4 regions of the Bacillus sp. MBGLi79 genome follow, and region 1 is predicted to be linked to each of the others. Evidence: riboswitches for the same ligand, from Rfam matches in the RefSeq annotation. Region 1 holds a riboswitch; each other region holds the start of a gene.
The links. A riboswitch is a leader RNA that binds a small molecule or an ion and turns the genes downstream of it on or off. The one in region 1 is predicted to bind S-adenosylmethionine.
Positions count from the first base shown of each region.

Region 2: linked by a shared signal. The riboswitch ahead of metN (methionine ABC transporter ATP-binding protein MetN) and the one ahead of C1T29_RS23370 (5-methyltetrahydropteroyltriglutamate--homocysteine S-methyltransferase) in region 1 are both predicted to bind S-adenosylmethionine.
Region 3: linked by a shared signal. The riboswitch ahead of mtnW (2,3-diketo-5-methylthiopentyl-1-phosphate enolase) and the one ahead of C1T29_RS23370 (5-methyltetrahydropteroyltriglutamate--homocysteine S-methyltransferase) in region 1 are both predicted to bind S-adenosylmethionine.
Region 4: linked by a shared signal. The riboswitch ahead of metK (methionine adenosyltransferase) and the one ahead of C1T29_RS23370 (5-methyltetrahydropteroyltriglutamate--homocysteine S-methyltransferase) in region 1 are both predicted to bind S-adenosylmethionine.

Region 1 is NZ_CP026521.1:4,580,094-4,584,304, reverse strand. Features, by position in the region: gene C1T29_RS23380 (CoA transferase subunit B) at 1-450, shown strand, start outside; gene C1T29_RS23375 (3-hydroxybutyrate dehydrogenase) at 467-1,240, shown strand; gene C1T29_RS23370 (5-methyltetrahydropteroyltriglutamate--homocysteine S-methyltransferase) at 1,289-2,425, opposite strand; SAM riboswitch class I at 2,503-2,609, opposite strand; partial or broken gene C1T29_RS23365 (5-methyltetrahydropteroyltriglutamate--homocysteine S-methyltransferase) at 2,678-3,811, opposite strand; SAM riboswitch class I at 3,895-4,001, opposite strand; gene C1T29_RS23360 (LURP-one-related/scramblase family protein) at 4,067-4,211, opposite strand, start outside.
Region 2 is NZ_CP026521.1:3,776,117-3,780,327, reverse strand. Features, by position in the region: gene C1T29_RS19325 (arsenate reductase family protein) at 1-123, shown strand, start outside; gene gcvH (glycine cleavage system protein GcvH) at 190-573, shown strand; gene C1T29_RS19315 (YusG family protein) at 629-865, shown strand; gene C1T29_RS19310 (toprim domain-containing protein) at 938-1,300, shown strand; gene C1T29_RS19305 (thioredoxin family protein) at 1,302-1,622, shown strand; gene C1T29_RS19300 (SCP2 sterol-binding domain-containing protein) at 1,729-2,073, shown strand; SAM riboswitch class I at 2,188-2,294, shown strand; gene metN (methionine ABC transporter ATP-binding protein MetN) at 2,400-3,425, shown strand; gene metP (methionine ABC transporter permease MetP) at 3,418-4,086, shown strand; gene metQ (methionine ABC transporter substrate-binding lipoprotein MetQ) at 4,100-4,211, shown strand, end outside.
Region 3 is NZ_CP026521.1:1,632,073-1,636,283, reverse strand. Features, by position in the region: gene mtnX (2-hydroxy-3-keto-5-methylthiopentenyl-1-phosphate phosphatase) at 1-309, opposite strand, end outside; gene mtnW (2,3-diketo-5-methylthiopentyl-1-phosphate enolase) at 306-1,523, opposite strand; SAM riboswitch class I at 1,608-1,708, opposite strand; gene mtnE (methionine-glutamine aminotransferase) at 1,747-2,943, opposite strand; gene C1T29_RS08295 (carbon-nitrogen family hydrolase) at 3,038-3,817, shown strand; SAM riboswitch class I at 3,901-4,057, shown strand; gene mtnK (S-methyl-5-thioribose kinase) at 4,150-4,211, shown strand, end outside.
Region 4 is NZ_CP026521.1:3,378,252-3,382,462, forward strand. Features, by position in the region: gene asnB (asparagine synthase (glutamine-hydrolyzing)) at 1-1,093, opposite strand, end outside; gene metK (methionine adenosyltransferase) at 1,242-2,444, opposite strand; SAM riboswitch class I at 2,612-2,750, opposite strand; gene pckA (phosphoenolpyruvate carboxykinase (ATP)) at 2,947-4,211, shown strand, end outside.

The sequences.
Region 1 (4,211 bases):
AATGCGGGGAAGGAAACAATTACCGAAGTGACGGGCGCTTCTTATTTTGACAGCGCTGAATCATTCGCGATGATAAGAGGCGGGCATATCGATTTGGCTATCCTTGGCGGAATGGAAGTTTCGGAGCAGGGTGATTTGGCCAATTGGATGATCCCGGGCAAAATGGTAAAAGGGATGGGCGGCGCAATGGATCTCGTCAACGGGGCGAAACGAATCGTTGTCATCATGGAGCATGTCAATAAGCATGGCGAATCAAAGGTAAAAAAAACATGCTCTCTTCCGCTGACAGGCCAGAAAGTCGTGCACAGGCTGATTACGGATTTGGCTGTTTTTGATTTTGTGAACGGCCGCATGACACTGACGGAGCTTCAGGATGGCGTCACAATTGAAGAGGTTTATGAAAAAACAGAAGCGAATTTCGCTGTAAGCCAGTCTGTACTCAATTCTTAATGGGAAGGTGTTTGACATGAGAAAACAAGTCGCCTTGGTGACTGGGGCTGCCGGCGGAATCGGATTCGAAATGGCAAGAGAATTCGCCCGTGAAGGCGCCAGCGTCATCGTTTCAGACCTCCGTCAGGAAGCATGCGAAAAAGCAGCCTCCAAGCTTGCAGAAGAAGGCTTTGACGCGGCGGCCATTCCGTGTGATGTGACAAAGGAAGCGCAAGTTGCTGATATGGTGGACGCCATCCAAAAACGATACGGCCGCTTGGATATTTTAGTGAACAATGCCGGTATGCAGCACGTCGCCCCGATTGAAGAGTTTCCGACAGAAACCTTTGAACAGCTGATCAAGGTTATGCTGACGGCGCCCTTTATTGCAATGAAGCATGTTTTTCCGATCATGAAAAAACAGCAGTATGGCCGAATCATTAATATCGCGTCTGTTAATGGCTTAGTCGGCTTTGCGGGAAAATCCGCTTATAATAGCGCCAAGCATGGCGTCATTGGACTCACAAAAGTCGGGGCGCTGGAAGGCGCGCCCCACGGCATTACAGTCAATGCGCTCTGTCCAGGTTATGTCGATACCCAGCTTGTCCGCAATCAGCTTAGCGATCTATCAAAAGCAAGAAATGTCCCTTACGACTCGGTACTTGAAGAGGTCATTTTTCCGCTTGTGCCGCAAAAACGGCTTCTTTCCGTCAAGGAAATTGCGGATTATGCCGTGTTTTTAGCAAGCGAGAAGGCGAAGGGCGTCACTGGGCAGGCTGTCGTTCTTGATGGGGGCTACACCGCACAATGACAGAAAAACACACTTGCTCCGAATGGAATCAAGTGTGTTTTTCTTTGCTTATTTCCAAACATCATTCGCGATCTCAACCACATGGCGGAGCTTCGCCCATTGCTGTTCTTCAGTCAGCTTGTTGCCTTCCTCAGTTGAAGCGAATCCGCATTGAGGGCTGAGGCAAAGCTGGTCTAAGCTGACATAACGGGACGCTTCTTCGATACGGCGTTTCACGTCATCCGGATGTTCAAGCTCACCGAATTTAGATGTCACTAAGCCAAGAACTAGCTGAAGATCAGACCGTTTTACATAACGGAGCGGCTCAAATCCGCCTGAGCGTGAATCATCATACTCTAAGAAAAGGCCGTCAAGATTCAAGCCGTCAAAAATGGTTTCGGCTGCTGCATCATAGCCGCCTTCTGCTGTCCAAGTGGACTGGAAGTTGCCGCGGCAAATATGCATGGTTACCGTCAAGTCATCCGGACGGTCTGCAATCGCGTCATTAATGGATTTCGCAAACAGCTGGCGAAGCTCGTCAGGCGTTGTTCCGAACGCTTCGATTTGTTTTAAGCCTTTTTCTGATAAGAAAACGGCCCATGCCGTATCATCAAGCTGGAGGTAGCGGCAGCCTCTGTCATAAAACGCTTGAATCGCTTTTTTATATGCTTTGGATACATCATGCTGGAAAAGGTGATAGTCGTTTTTATACGCATCCTTTTCCAGTTTTCCGCGGAAAAACAGCATATTCGGGCTTGGAATCGTCATCTTTGGCGTCGCGTCACCGGCAATGCTATGGAGAAATGAGTAATCTTCAAGCATTGGGTGAGTTGAAAAGTCGATATCACCTGTGACTTTAATGCCGCGTGCTTTTGTCTGTACGTTATGGAATTGAATGCCTTGCTCAGGAGTAAACGGCTCAACGCCATCTAAGTTTTCAAGGAAATCAAAGTGCCACCACGCTCTGCGGAATTCACCGTCTGTCACGACGTTCAGGCCGGTTTCCTTCTGTTTCTCCACAATGCGGATGATTTCATCGTTTTCGATCTGGCGAAGCTGCTCAGCCGTAATATCGCCGGCCGCTTTTTGCAGCCGCGCTTTTTTGACGGGCTCAGATCTCAGCAGGCTTCCGACTTGATCCGCGCGAAACGGCGGTTTTTTTCTTTGAAGTGATTGTTGTTCTGCGGGTGTTGTTTGTTGTGACATGTTGTCCATTCCTTCTTTCCATTCAAATATAAAAAAGCTCTTCCTTTGGATAAGGAAGAGCTTGCGTGACAATCTCAACCTTATCTTCAAGAGCAATCATTGCTCTAAAGGATTTAGCACCATTCTGTTAAACAGCGGTTGCCGGGTATCGCAGGGCCAGTCCCTCCACCTCTCTTGATAAGGAAAACCTTTTTATGAAATTTTCTGATATTATCTATTATTCACACATTTTCTATTTCTGTCAATGATAGATTATCTCCACACATCGTTGGCGATGTCGATGACATGGCGAAGCTTGGCCCATTGCTGTTCCTCTGTCAAAAGATTGCCTTCTTCTGTAGAGGCGAAACCGCACTGCGGGCTGAGGCAAAGCTGGTCTAAGCTGACAAAACGCGCCGCTTCATTGATACGGCGTTTCACATCCTCTGGATTTTCAAGCTCGCCGTATTTCGATGTGATCAAGCCAAGCACGATTTGCAGATCCTTGCGTTTCACAAAACGGAGCGGATCGAAGTTTCCGGAGCGGTCATCATCGTATTCCAAGAACAGGCCGTCAAGGTTTAAGCCGTCCAAAATCGTTTCCGCTACAGCGTCGTACCCTCCCGATGCCGCCCAGGTTGAGCGGAAGTTGCCGCGGCAAATGTGCATTGTGATCGTTAAATCATCAGGCCGGTCTGCCACTGCATCGTTAATCGTTTTGGCAAACAAGGCGGGCAATGTTTCTGGATCGCCTCCGAGCGCCCGGACAACCTCTCTGCCTTTTTCCTCAAAGAAGAGAGACCATGACGTATCATCAAGCTGGAGATAACGGCAGCCAACATCATAGAAGGCTTTGATTGCCTTTTTGTACGCTTGGGCCAAATCATGAAAATATTCCTCTTGATCGTTATAGATGCCTTTATCCGCCTTTTCGCCAAAAAACAGCATATTCGGGCTTGGAATCGTCAGCTTTGGTGTCGCGCCACCGGCAACTTCATGTAAAAATTGATAATCAGCAAGTGCTGGGTGGCTCGTAAAATCGAGTTTTCCCGTCACTTTGATGCTGCGCGCTTTCGTTTTCGCGTTATGGAACTGAATCCCCTCAGCCGGGATGAACGGCTCCACACCGTCAAGTCCTTCCAGGAAGTCATAATGCCACCAGGAACGGCGGAATTCCCCGTCTGTTACCACTTCAAGACCGATTTCTTTTTGTTTTTCCACGATGCGGGTGATTTCTTGATTTTCGATATCACGAAGCTGTTCCGCTGTCATCTCACCTGCCGCTTTTTTTTGCCGGACTTCTTTCACCGTAGCGGAACGAAGCAAACTGCCGACGTGATCGGCGCGGAAAGGTGCTTTGCGTTGTTTTTCTGTTTTTTGTCATGTAACATTCGTTTGTTGGACCATGTCATTCGCCTCTTTTTCTGAAATATTGAGCATGTAAAAAGCTCTTCCTTTGTGTAAGGAAGAGCTTGAACGATCAAATCTCCGCCTCATCTGCAAGAACGCAATGTTCTTAAGGATTTAGCACCATTCTGTTTGAAACAGCGGTTGCCGGGTATCATAGGGCCAGTCCCTCCACCTCTCTTGATAAGGTACAACTTCATATTTAAATTTCAATTATCTTAATATTATTACTTTTGGATCAATTGTCAATGCTTTTTAGAAAATACTTTCATCTTCATCGTTATATAAAACCATATCAAGCACGATCGCGATGGCAGTGCAAATCAGAACATCTTCCTCGTTTGCAATCTGCAAATGATAGGAATCACCCCAGCTGAGCCACTTTTTGCTCACTGACATC
Region 2 (4,211 bases), 800 kb from region 1:
GAGGACGAACAGCTCGAACTGCTGGCTTCAGACGGAATGCTGATCAAACGCCCGCTTACAACAGACGGCGAAAAAGTGACTGTCGGATTTAAAGAAGACCAATTTGAAGAAAACTGGGCTTAATGTAAATTTTTTTTGAAAAGTGTGGTATCTTCTTATTGTAGTGCTGTAAAAAATGGAGGGATTCAATTGAGCATACCAAAAGATTTGCGTTACTCAGGAGAACACGAATGGGTAAAAGTTGAAGGAGAAAAAGCCAGAATCGGAATTACGCATTTTGCCCAGTCCGAGCTAGGCGACATCGTGTTTGTCGAACTTCCTGAAGTGGGCGCTGAAATCAAAGCGGACGAGCCATTCGGCAGTGTTGAATCCGTTAAAACGGTATCTGAGCTTTATGCGCCGATTAACGGAACTGTTGTGGAAGTAAACGAAGATCTTGATGACAGTCCGGAATTCGTCAACGAATCTCCGTACGAAAAAGCATGGATGATCGTCGTTGAGCCGACTGACGCTTCTGAAATTGAAAAACTGATGACAGCAGAGCAATACGAAGAGATGACACAAGAAGACTAAAACAGGATAGCCGTAAAAGCAATTGGACACGCTAACGTTATGGGAGGTGTCCAATATGGCTTTCGACAAACAAAAGCTCGATGTCACCAACGACGTGACAGGCCGCTTTCAAAATGGCCGGCTCTCGTTATATCATGATAATGAGATGATCGGCCAAATGACAAGCATGAATGAATATGAGCTTAAGTCCGGTTATTCCTTTGAAAATGAGAAGTTTTATAAGACAGCCGATGTGGTCTCTGGTGACGACGCAAAATATGTAGATTGTGACTACGAAAACGGCTGGTGTTAAATGTAGGCGGTGAATTTCACTGCCTTCTTTTACAATCTGAACGTTTCAAATTTGACGCGGCAGGTGAAGAAGATGGATGAGCTGGAAAAGGTTATGATTGTCGAGGGGAAATCAGATAAAGAGAAAATCGAAAGCGTCCTGAATGAACCGGTGCGCATTATCTGCACAAACGGAACAATCAGCCAGCTGAAGCTTGAGGAATTGGCTGACGAGCTTTATGATAAAGACGTCTATATATTAGTTGATGCTGATGAATCAGGCGAGAAATTGAGAAAACAGCTGAAGCGTGAATTTAATGAAGCCTGCCATCTCCATATCGACAGAGCCTATAAGGAAGTAGCGGCTGCGCCCAGGCACCATGTCGCCTCTGTATTGCTGCGTGCGAATCTGAATGTCCATACTATTTTTCTTGAAAGAAAGTCCCGAGGTGTATAGCATGAAAGAACTCCAAGAACACGAACTTGATCACATTGAAGATGATGTGTACCTTCTATATTTATATACTCCGTTTTGCGGCACCTGCCAGCTTGCAAGCAAAATGCTGACAGTGGTGAAAGAAATGCTGCCTGATGTCGCCTTCTATCAAAACAATGTCAATTACTCTCCGACATTTGCAAAAGCATATCAAATTGAAAGCGTCCCTTGTTTTCTGCTGTTTAAAGGCGGAAAGGTGGTCGAAAGAGGATATGCGTTTCATTCCGTTTCTTATTTATATGAGCTGATCAAACAAAAATCATCTTCCGCATCCCAATTATGACATATTTCTCAGCATATCCAACGAAATTGTCGTTCGTTTTATAAAGGGGTTCTTGCGACAGAGAGAGAAATGTGTATGTATGACCAACAAATAGGAGGTTGTACATATGGAGAAAGCGGAAGTTTTAGAAGATGAGTATCAGCATCTGTTTTTAAAACCCCTTTTGAATGCCTCAACATTGCTCATTACCTTTCAAGGAGAAGCAGAAGCCTTAACCGTCTCAATAAACGAACAGGGAGAAATGAAAAAAGTTTCTCCGCCCCAAACGTCCAACCTGACCTTTTACGGAAACCAAACGGAAATTATTGATTTATTGCACGGAGATATTTCCCTTCAGCACTTGATTCAGAGCGGAAGCCTCAAAGTAAAGGGGTCATTCAGGGCCCTGTTAAAGCTAGAAGCCATTCTCTGGCTGACAAATGGATTTTTTCAGAGGATTTCAAAGAATTGAAAAATAATAAATTATTATAATAGTAAAAGTTGTCATCATTTATTTTATTGACATTTAATCATTCGCCGTGCTATTCTACATTAAGAATTTCCGGACGAAAAAGACTATATATTTCTCTTATCAAGAGAGGTGGAGGGAAGTGCCCTATGAAGCCCGGCAACCATCAACGCTGTTGAAATGGTGCCAATTCACACGAAGCGTTCAGCTTTGAAAGATGAGAGAAAGGCATTTTATATAAGCCTTTCTGCTCAAGTGTGCAGAAAGGCTTTTCTTTTGCAGAAAAAACCGGAAGATTTCTTAGAATAGTGTTAAGGCAGGTGATTGCTTTGATCAATCTTCAGGATGTTTCAAAAGTTTACAAGTCGAAACATGGAGATGTCAATGCTGTCCAAAATGTCTCGCTTTCCATTAAAAAAGGTGAGATTTTTGGAATTATAGGATATAGCGGAGCTGGTAAGAGTTCCTTAATCCGTCTGCTGAACGGCCTTGAGAAACCAACCTCAGGAACCGTGGAAGTGGCGGGAACAAAGATTAATGAAGTAAATGGACGCGGTTTAAGAAAAGCACGCCATGAGATCAGTATGATTTTCCAGCATTTCAATTTGCTTTGGTCGCGGACTGTCAGAGATAATATCATGTTTCCTTTAGAAATTGCCGGGGTGAAAAAGAGCGAGCGGATCAAGCGCGCCAATGAACTGATTAAACTGGTAGGTTTAGAAGGAAAAGAAAAATCATATCCGTCCCAGCTGAGCGGCGGTCAGAAGCAGCGTGTCGGAATTGCCAGAGCGCTTGCAAACAATCCGAAGGTTCTCCTTTGTGACGAAGCGACATCAGCATTAGATCCGCAAACGACAGATTCAATTCTGGATCTATTGTCCGATATTAATGAAAGACTCGGTTTGACGATTGTGCTGATTACGCACGAAATGCATGTCATCCGCAAAATCTGCAACAGAGTCGCCGTCATGGAAAACGGTAAGGTGGTCGAAGAAGGCGAGGTTCTCGACGTCTTCAAAAATCCAAAGGAACAAATGACAAAACGATTTGTTCAACAGGTGACAGAGCCAGAAGAAACGAAAGAGACGCTTCAGCACCTTCTTGATGATACAGCATCAGGAAAAATGGTTCAGCTCACATTTGTCGGTGAGTCAGCTGAACAGCCTCTGATTACAGAGATGATCAGAAACTTCAATGTCAGCGTCAATATTCTGCAAGGGAAAATTTCGCAGACGAAGGATGGAGCTTACGGTTCACTGTTCATCCACATTGACGGAGACGAGGAAGAAGTGCAAAACGTGATCCGGTTCATTAATGACAAACAGGTGAAAGCAGAGGTGATCACGAATGTTTGAAAAATACTTCCCGAACGTTGATTTAACTGAATTATGGAACGCGACCTATGAAACACTTTATATGACGCTGATTTCTTTACTGTTTGCTTTTGTCATCGGGGTCATCCTCGGCTTGCTGCTCTTTCTGACGAGCAAAGGAAGCCTCTGGCAGAATAAAGCGGTCAACTCTGTGATTGCTGCCGTTGTTAACATATTCAGATCGATTCCGTTCCTTATTTTAATTATTTTACTATTAGGGTTTACGAAGTTTTTAGTCGGCACGATCTTAGGGCCAAACGCCGCATTGCCGGCGCTGGTTATCGGCTCGGCACCGTTTTACGCACGTCTTGTTGAAATCGCGCTGCGTGAGGTGGATAAAGGTGTGATTGAAGCCGCTAAATCAATGGGCGCGAAAACGTCTACGATCATTTTCAAAGTGCTGATTCCGGAATCAATGCCGGCACTTATTTCTGGCATTACGGTTACAGCCATCGCTTTGATCGGCTCAACGGCAATTGCCGGAGCCATTGGTTCAGGCGGCCTTGGAAACCTTGCGTACGTAGAAGGATATCAGTCTAATAACGCTGATGTTACCTTCGTTGCGACTGTGTTTATTTTAATCATCGTATTTATTATTCAAATCATCGGTGATTTAATAACAAATATTATAGACAAACGATAAGGGAGGATTTACATTGAAAAAGCTATTTTTAGGTGCATTACTGCTTGTATTTGCAGGAGTTATGGCTGCCTGCGGTTCGAATAACGGCGCTGAATCCGGCAAGAAAGAAATTGTCGTTGCAGCAA
Region 3 (4,211 bases), 1.9 Mb from region 1:
GTCCATTCCTCCGCTTATGACATAAAACGGAATCTCATTCTCATTGATAAACGCTACAAATTCCCGAAAGCCTTCCCTGATTTTTGCATCTTCCAATACAAAACTTGTAATCTCTTCTTTTAAACGGCTGGGCAGCAGGCTGAACATCCGCCCGACACCTTCCTTGATCGACAGCTTTTTGGAAAGTACGCCGTCTTTTAATTCCACCCACTCCGGCGGAGCGAATGTTTTCATGATATTTATAATGTTGTCGTTCATCGTGATGGTTCCGTCAAAATCACATATAATCAAAGGTTTTCGAGTCGTCATACGGCTTCAGCCTTTCCCCATTTGTCTAGCGCAAGCTTAAGATCCTTGCATTGTTCGGCTTTTTCATCAATCGGCTGGGCTTCTAAGACCGCATCAATTATGGCTCTGAACGCACGCCCCCCGCCTTGGGCACCGTTCGGATGTCCATGTACGCCTCCTCCGGCGTTAATGATATGATCTATGCCGAAATCACGCATTAATAGCGGAACCATGCCGGGGTGAATGCCTGCTGACGGAACGGCAAATGTTTGGTTAAAAGCATCCTCTCTCACACATTCTTCATGAATGGCCAGCGCATCAGCTCTTGGCAGCGCAACCGAACCATATGGAGACGGAAAGAGGCTGAAGTCAGCACCGCAATATCGGTTTAATTTCCCGAGTAAAAGTGCATGAGAAAATCCGTAAAACGGAGAAGATGTAAAGGCCCCGCTGACCGCTGGATGCGCCATAATCGGAATTGCGATTTCAGGATCTTCCGCAAGGCTTTGCATAACGTCCAAGCCGTAAGCGAAGACATTAAACAAAAGCGCATCAGCCCCCAATTCGGCAGCACGTCTCGCTTTGTCTTTCAGATCAGCCGTGCGTCCAGTCAAATTCACCGCATACAGCGTTTTATGTCCGGTTTGCTCATACGTTTCTTTTAATATTTGCTTTCCTTCTGTAATTCTTGTTTCAAAAGGCGCTAGACCTGTCTCAAAGAAAATTTCATCGTCTTTAATCAAGTCAACTCCGCCAAGCGCCTGCTGTCGAAGCTGTTCTTTAATATCACTCAGGTCCCTTCCGATTACACCTTTAAATATGCTCATTAACAGCGGTCTTTCAAACTCTCCCAGCAGCTTCCGGATGCCGTATACGCCAAACTTTGGTCCCGGAAGTACACGCTTAAATGCTTCAGAGAAGTGAAGATCGATTAATTTGATTTTTCCGTCCAAGGACAGCTTGCCAAACACTGTTGTCAGCAAAGCCGGAATATCCTGAGAGAAATTGATTTCAGGATAGGCAATTGTGATGACGGCTTGTTTTTCTGATACAGAAGATCCCTCTCTCTCCTCAACATTTATCACCCGCCCCTTGTGCTTTTGCATTTGCTCCTGCTTTACAAGAGGGAGATCAGTCCAGGAGCCTACTGTCAATCCTGTTGCAATTTGTTCTGCTTTCTTCTCTGTATCAGCTCCCGGTTCTGTTAGAAGATATGTTGCTAATAACTCACTCATCCCAGAGCTCCTTTCATTTTCATCCATATCAAAAAACCTCTTCAAACTGCAATCGCGTCTGAAGAGGTTTCGTTTCTCGTCCGAATCTTATCTCTCAGCCGCTAGCTGCAAGAATTAGCACCGTGCTTTATAAGTCGGTTGCCGGGCTTCATCGGGCTCGTCCCTCTGCCTGCTCTTGATAAGAAAATATAGATTTTATAAATTATTTTGAATTATCCCATCGTTATAGGGTCTTGTCAATGGTTTTTTGGGTAAACAGGTTTAGTTTGCCAATTCGATAAGCGGCTTCCTTGAGCCTTTCTTCACTTGTTAAAAGTCCGACTCTGACGTAGCCCTCTCCGTATTCACCGAAGCCGTTTCCAGCTGCAACCGCCACATTCGCTTTTTCCAGCAAAAGGTCTGAGAACTTCTCAGAAGTATAGCCTTCAGGTACAGGCAGCCATGCAAAAAATGACCCTGCTGGAGCTGTCACATCCCAGCCAATTTCACGGCATGCAGCAATCCAAGCGTTTCGCCTGCTCTCATATCGGGCATTTTGCTCTGCCACACACCTCTGATCAGCTAACAGTGCCTCTGCTGCAGCCTCCTGAGTGGCTCTGAAAAGACTGACAAACATATGGTCTTGATATAGATTGATCGCTTCAATGACCGAAGCGTTTCCGACGGCAAAGCCAACCCGCCATCCTGCCATGTTATACGTTTTTGACAGCGTGTAAATTTCAATTCCAATATCCTTTGCACCTTCAGTCTGCAAAAAGCTTAAAGGCTTACAGCCGTCAAACCCTACAGCGCCGTAAGCAAAATCATGAACGACGCAGATTCCGTTTTCTTTTGCAAAGCTCACGGTTTCTTCAAAGAATTTAGAGGTAGCAACAGCTCCAGTCGGATTATTCGGATAATTTAAATACATCAATTTCGCTTGTTCTCTCACCTGAGCGGGGATGCTGCTGTAATCGGGAAGAAACGCCCTGTCCTTTACGAGCGGCATCATTTCCATCTTCGCTTTCGCGAGTGTGACACCAGACCAGTAATCAGGGTAGCCCGGATCGGGAACTAAGATCGTATCACCGGGATTCAACAAGCATTGCGGGAGCTCGACAAGACCGGCTTTTCCGCCGAATAAAACAGCGACTTCGGTTTCCGGATCCAGATCAATGCCGTACTCTCTTTTGTAAAATGCAGCAGCCGCTGACTTTAGGCTGTATGAGCCGCGAAAAGATGAATATTTATGATTCTCAGGATCAGCAACAGCTCGTTTCATTTCCTCGACGATATGTTCCGGTGTCGGCTGATCTGGATTTCCCTGTCCTAGATTGATAACGTCGTGTCCCTCTGCGAGCTTTCGGTTCACTTTCTGCACCAGGGAAGCGAAGAATTGTTTAGGCAATTCCTTTAATACATGAGACTGTTCAAATTTCATCTATTCTCACCTTCTAAAAAAATCTTGAAATGATAGTCCATCATCATATATGGTTAAATGAAAAAAGTAAAGAAAAATTTGGGGTGTTAAAAAGATGAAATGGACGATATCTTGTCTTCAATTTGATATTTCATATGGTAAACCTTCGGAAAATATAAAAAAGGCTGAATTTTTGATCGAAAAAGAAAGCAAACATGCTGATGTTCTTGTTCTGCCTGAATTATGGACGACCGGATATGATCTGGCCAATCTTGATGAACTCGCTGATGAAGACGGCCATTTTGTTCAGAGCTGGCTGAAGAAAACGGCAAAAAAACATGGAGTTCATCTTGTCGCCGGATCGGTCGCTGTCAGAAAGGATTCTGATGTTTATAATACAATGTACATCGCGGATAAGGAAGGGCAAATCATTAAAGAGTACAGAAAAGCCCATCTTTTTCAGCTGATGGATGAGCATTTGTATTTATCAGCCGGTTCCGAAGATGGATGCTTTGAGCTTGACGGCGTCAAAAGCACAGGATTGATCTGCTATGATATCCGTTTTCCGGAGTGGATCAGAAAACATACGACAAAAGGTGCCAACGTGCTGTTTATTTCCGCGGAATGGCCTCTCCCCCGCCTTGATCATTGGAGAAGCCTGCTTATTGCCCGTGCCATTGAAAATCAATGCTTTGTCGCAGCCTGCAATTGCACTGGTTCAAATCCGGATAATGAATTTGCAGGCCATAGCCTGATTATTGATCCATGGGGGCGTGTACTTGCTGAAGGCGGCCGTGAGGAAGGCATAGTCCGTGCGGAAATCGACCTTCATAAAAGTGTCGAGGTGCGGGAGAGCATCCCTGTTTTCGATGATATCAGAAAAGATTTATATTAAAAAATATATTGACAACTTATTAAAACACCTGTTAGTATGTTCATCAACTGATAAATTAGAATTGTTTAACAAATGAATATATTCTCTTATCGAGAGTTGGGCGAGGGATTTGGCCTTTTGACCCCAACAGCAACCGACCGTAATTCCATTGTGAAATGGGGCGCATCTTTTTCGCGCCGAGACGCTTGTCTCTTAAGGCACGGTGCTAATTCCATTCAGATCTGATCTGAGAGATAAGAGAGGCGGACATAGATGTTAAGCCTCCTTCTCTCTGAGAAGGAGGCTTTTTTACGGCCACATATTAAGTGATTACATAATTGGAGGTTATGATGATGGCAGTCACAAAAACACCTTTATACGAAACGTTAAATGAAAGTTCCGCTGTGGCGTTGGC
Region 4 (4,211 bases), 1.2 Mb from region 1:
CTCCTTCACCTGATAAAGCAACCGTTACATGTTTTTTCGCTTCTTTTGCAACAAAGTACAACGGAATCGCTGCCGGATCAGCAAGCGGGTCATCAAAATGCCATACGATCTTCGGAAGCTCATTCATGTATTCCTCAGGCGAAATGACTTTGCTGATATTTTCAATGCCCAGCGCCGCTGCAGTTTCTTTCGCTACATCGACTTCACTGAAGCCCTGCTGTTCAAAGCCGACTGAGAATGTTTTTAAGCTTGGATGAAATTCCTTCGCAACAGACACAATAAAGGAAGAATCAATTCCGCCAGACAGGAATGAACCGACAGGAACGTCACTTCTCATATGAACGTTTACAGAGTCATAGATCGCGTCTCTGACTTCTTTTACAAGCTTGTCTTCTTCAGTCTGAACCGGCTTGAAGTTCGCTTTGAAATACGTCTTGAATGTGATATCGCCGTCCGGGCGGATTGTGAACTGTGAACCCGGCTCTACTTTTTTCACATGGGCATCAAGCGTGTTTGGTTCAGGAACAAATTGGAAAGACATGTACTGCTGCAATGCCTCTTTGTCTATTTCAATATCATTCTGAGCAACCATTAAACTTTTTCTCTCTGAGGCAAAATAAACCTGATCATTGATCGTTGTGTAGTACAACGGTTTAATGCCGAATGGATCTCTTGCTCCATAAAGCACATGATCGTTTTTATTCCAAATCAGAAAGGCAAACATACCGCGCAATTTGGACGCCGCTTCTTCTTTATAATGACGGTAAGTCGCAAGAAGAACCTCTGTGTCCGAATCCGTGTTGAATGTGTACCCCTTTGCTTCAAGCTCTTCTCTCAGTTCAATATAGTTATAGATTTCCCCGTTAAAGATAATCCAATATGTTTCATCTTCATATGATAAAGGCTGTCCGCCATTTTCTACATCAATAATGCTGAGACGTCTGAATCCGAATCCGACGTGCTCATCATGGAAATATCCATCACTGTCAGGACCGCGGTGAACGATCATTTGGTTCATTTGTTTGATTAGTTCTTCTTGATCAGCGGTTTGAGCTAACGGATGCTTGTTAAAAACCCCGACAAATCCACACATAGTATTGCCTCCATAATTAAAATTGTCATCATTGAACCCCTATTTATAGACGCTGTGAATAGTATTTGGTTTCACAGTTATGTAAAAAAATAAACATGAATACAACGATAAAAAAGGAAAGCCGCTTAACCAGTAAGCGGCTATAAAATTATTCTCCTAACGCTTCTTTACGCAGCTGCTCCGCTTTGTCTGTACGCTCCCATGGAAGGTCAACATCGTGACGTCCAAAGTGGCCGTACGCAGCAGTTTGTTTGTAGATCGGACGGCGTAAATCAAGCATTTTGATAATGCCGGCAGGTCGTAAATCAAAGTTATTGCGGACAACTTCAATCAGTTTTTCCTCAGAAGCTTTTCCGGAACCGAACGTGTTGATTGAGATTGACACAGGCTGTGCAACACCAATCGCGTAAGCAAGCTGTACTTCGCAAGAATCAGCAAGCTCAGCCGCAACGATGTTTTTCGCAACGTATCTTGCTGCATAAGCCGCAGAACGGTCTACCTTCGTCGCATCCTTTCCTGAGAACGCGCCTCCGCCGTGGCGTGCATAGCCGCCGTACGTATCAACGATGATTTTGCGTCCTGTAAGTCCCGCATCCCCTTGAGGGCCTCCGATTACGAAACGTCCTGTTGGGTTGATGAAATATTTTGTTTCTTCATCAATCAGCTCTTTAGGAACAACCGGATTGATGACATGTTCTTTAATGTTACGCTGAATTTGCTCAAGTGTAATTTCAGGGTGATGCTGAGTTGAAATAACAATCGCGTCAATGCGGACAGGCTTGTTATTTTCATCGTACTCAACCGTTACCTGTGTTTTGCCGTCAGGGCGAAGGTACGGAAGAATATCTTCTTTACGGACTTCACTTAGGCGGCGGGCTAATTTATGAGCAAGTGAAATTGGAAGAGGCATAAGCTCTTTCGTTTCGTTGCACGCATAACCGAACATTAAACCTTGGTCACCAGCACCGATCGCTTCAATTTCTTCTTCGCTCATTGTGCCTTCACGGGCTTCAAGCGCTTGGTCTACACCCATTGCGATATCAGCAGACTGCTCATCAATTGATGTTAAAACCGCACAAGTTTCCGCATCAAATCCGTATTTCGCACGTGTGTATCCGATTTCTTTAATGGTTTGGCGCACTGTTTTTGGAATGTCAACATACGTAGATGTTGTGATCTCTCCGCTGACAAGAACCAAACCAGTTGTCACAGATGTTTCACAAGCAACACGCGCGTTAGGGTCTTTCTTTAAAATTTCATCTAAAATGCTGTCAGAAATCTGGTCACAGATTTTATCTGGATGCCCCTCCGTAACAGATTCTGATGTAAATAAACGACGATTTTTACTCATGATTTGCTTCCTCCTGCACAAGGTCTCCCGATAGACCTTGCATATATGATACGGAACTCGCTCCCTCTTATACAATGTAACGTTATATTAGAGAATGTTAATTGGCATATTTATGAAATAAAAAAACCTTTTCCATCGAGGAAAGGGTTTGGTCTTTGTGCCTTTCACTCTTATCGCTCAAGGAATCATACAACCTTGCAACAGGTTAGCACCTTGGTTGTCTCACTCAGTTCAACATAATAAATAACAGAGAAACCGGTTGCTGGGCTTCATAGGGCCTGTCCCTCCGCCAGCTCGGGATAAGAGTATCCGCTCAATGAAATATCTTATCGTAAAAGGGTTTGCAATGTCAATATGATTCAGAAGAAATAGGCACCTATATTGAGGGAAAACAATGGAAATGCACACACAAAAAATGATAAATAGTATAGACTATTTGAAAATATATGTTATACTAATTCACAATTAGCAAAACACAAAAAACGATAAAGGAAGGTTTCATATGAACTCAGTTGATTTGACCGCTGATTTACAAGCCTTATTAACAAGTCCAAATGTGCGTCATAATTTATCAGCAGCACAGCTAACAGAAAAAGTACTCTCCCGAAACGAAGGCATTTTAACATCCACGGGTGCTGTTCGCGCGACAACAGGCGCTTACACAGGACGTTCACCTAAAGATAAATTCATCGTGGAGGAAGAAAGCACGAAAAATAAGATCGATTGGGGCCCGGTGAATCAGCCGATTTCAGAAGAAGCGTTTGATCGACTTTATACGAAAGTTGTCAGCTACCTGAAACAGCGAGATGAGCTGTTTGTTTTCGAAGGATTTGCGGGAGCAGACGAGAAATACAGGCTGCCGATCACTGTCGTAAATGAGTTCGCATGGCACAATTTATTTGCGCGGCAGCTGTTCATCCGTCCGGAAGGCAATGATAAGAAAACAGTTGAGCAGCCGTTCACCATTCTTTCTGCTCCGCATTTCAAAGCGGACCCAAAAACAGACGGCACTCATTCCGAAACGTTTATTATTGTCTCTTTCGAAAAACGGACGATTTTAATCGGGGGAACAGAGTATGCCGGAGAAATGAAGAAGTCCATTTTCTCCATTATGAATTTCCTGCTGCCTGAAAGAGATATTTTATCCATGCACTGCTCCGCCAATGTCGGTGAAAAAGGTGATGTCGCCCTTTTCTTCGGACTGTCAGGAACAGGAAAGACCACTCTTTCAGCCGATGCTGACCGCAAGCTGATCGGTGACGATGAACATGGCTGGTCTGATACAGGCGTCTTTAATATCGAAGGCGGATGCTACGCTAAGTGCATTCACTTAAGCGAGGAGAAGGAACCTCAGATCTTTAACGCAATCCGTTTCGGATCAGTTCTCGAGAATGTCGTTGTTGATGAAGACACACGTGAAGCCAATTATGATGATTCCTTCTATACTGAAAACACGCGGGCAGCTTACCCGATCCATATGATTGATAACATCGTGACTCCAAGCATGGCAGGCCATCCGTCTGCAATTGTATTTTTGACGGCTGATGCCTTCGGAGTCCTGCCGCCGATCAGCAAACTGACGAAGGAACAGGCGATGTATCATTTCTTGAGCGGTTACACGAGCAAGCTTGCCGGAACTGAACGAGGTGTGACGTCACCTGAAACGACGTTCTCCACTTGCTTCGGCTCACCGTTCCTGCCGCTTCCTGCTCACGTCTATGCTGAAATGCTCGGCAAAAAGATCGATGAACACGGCGCAGACGTTTT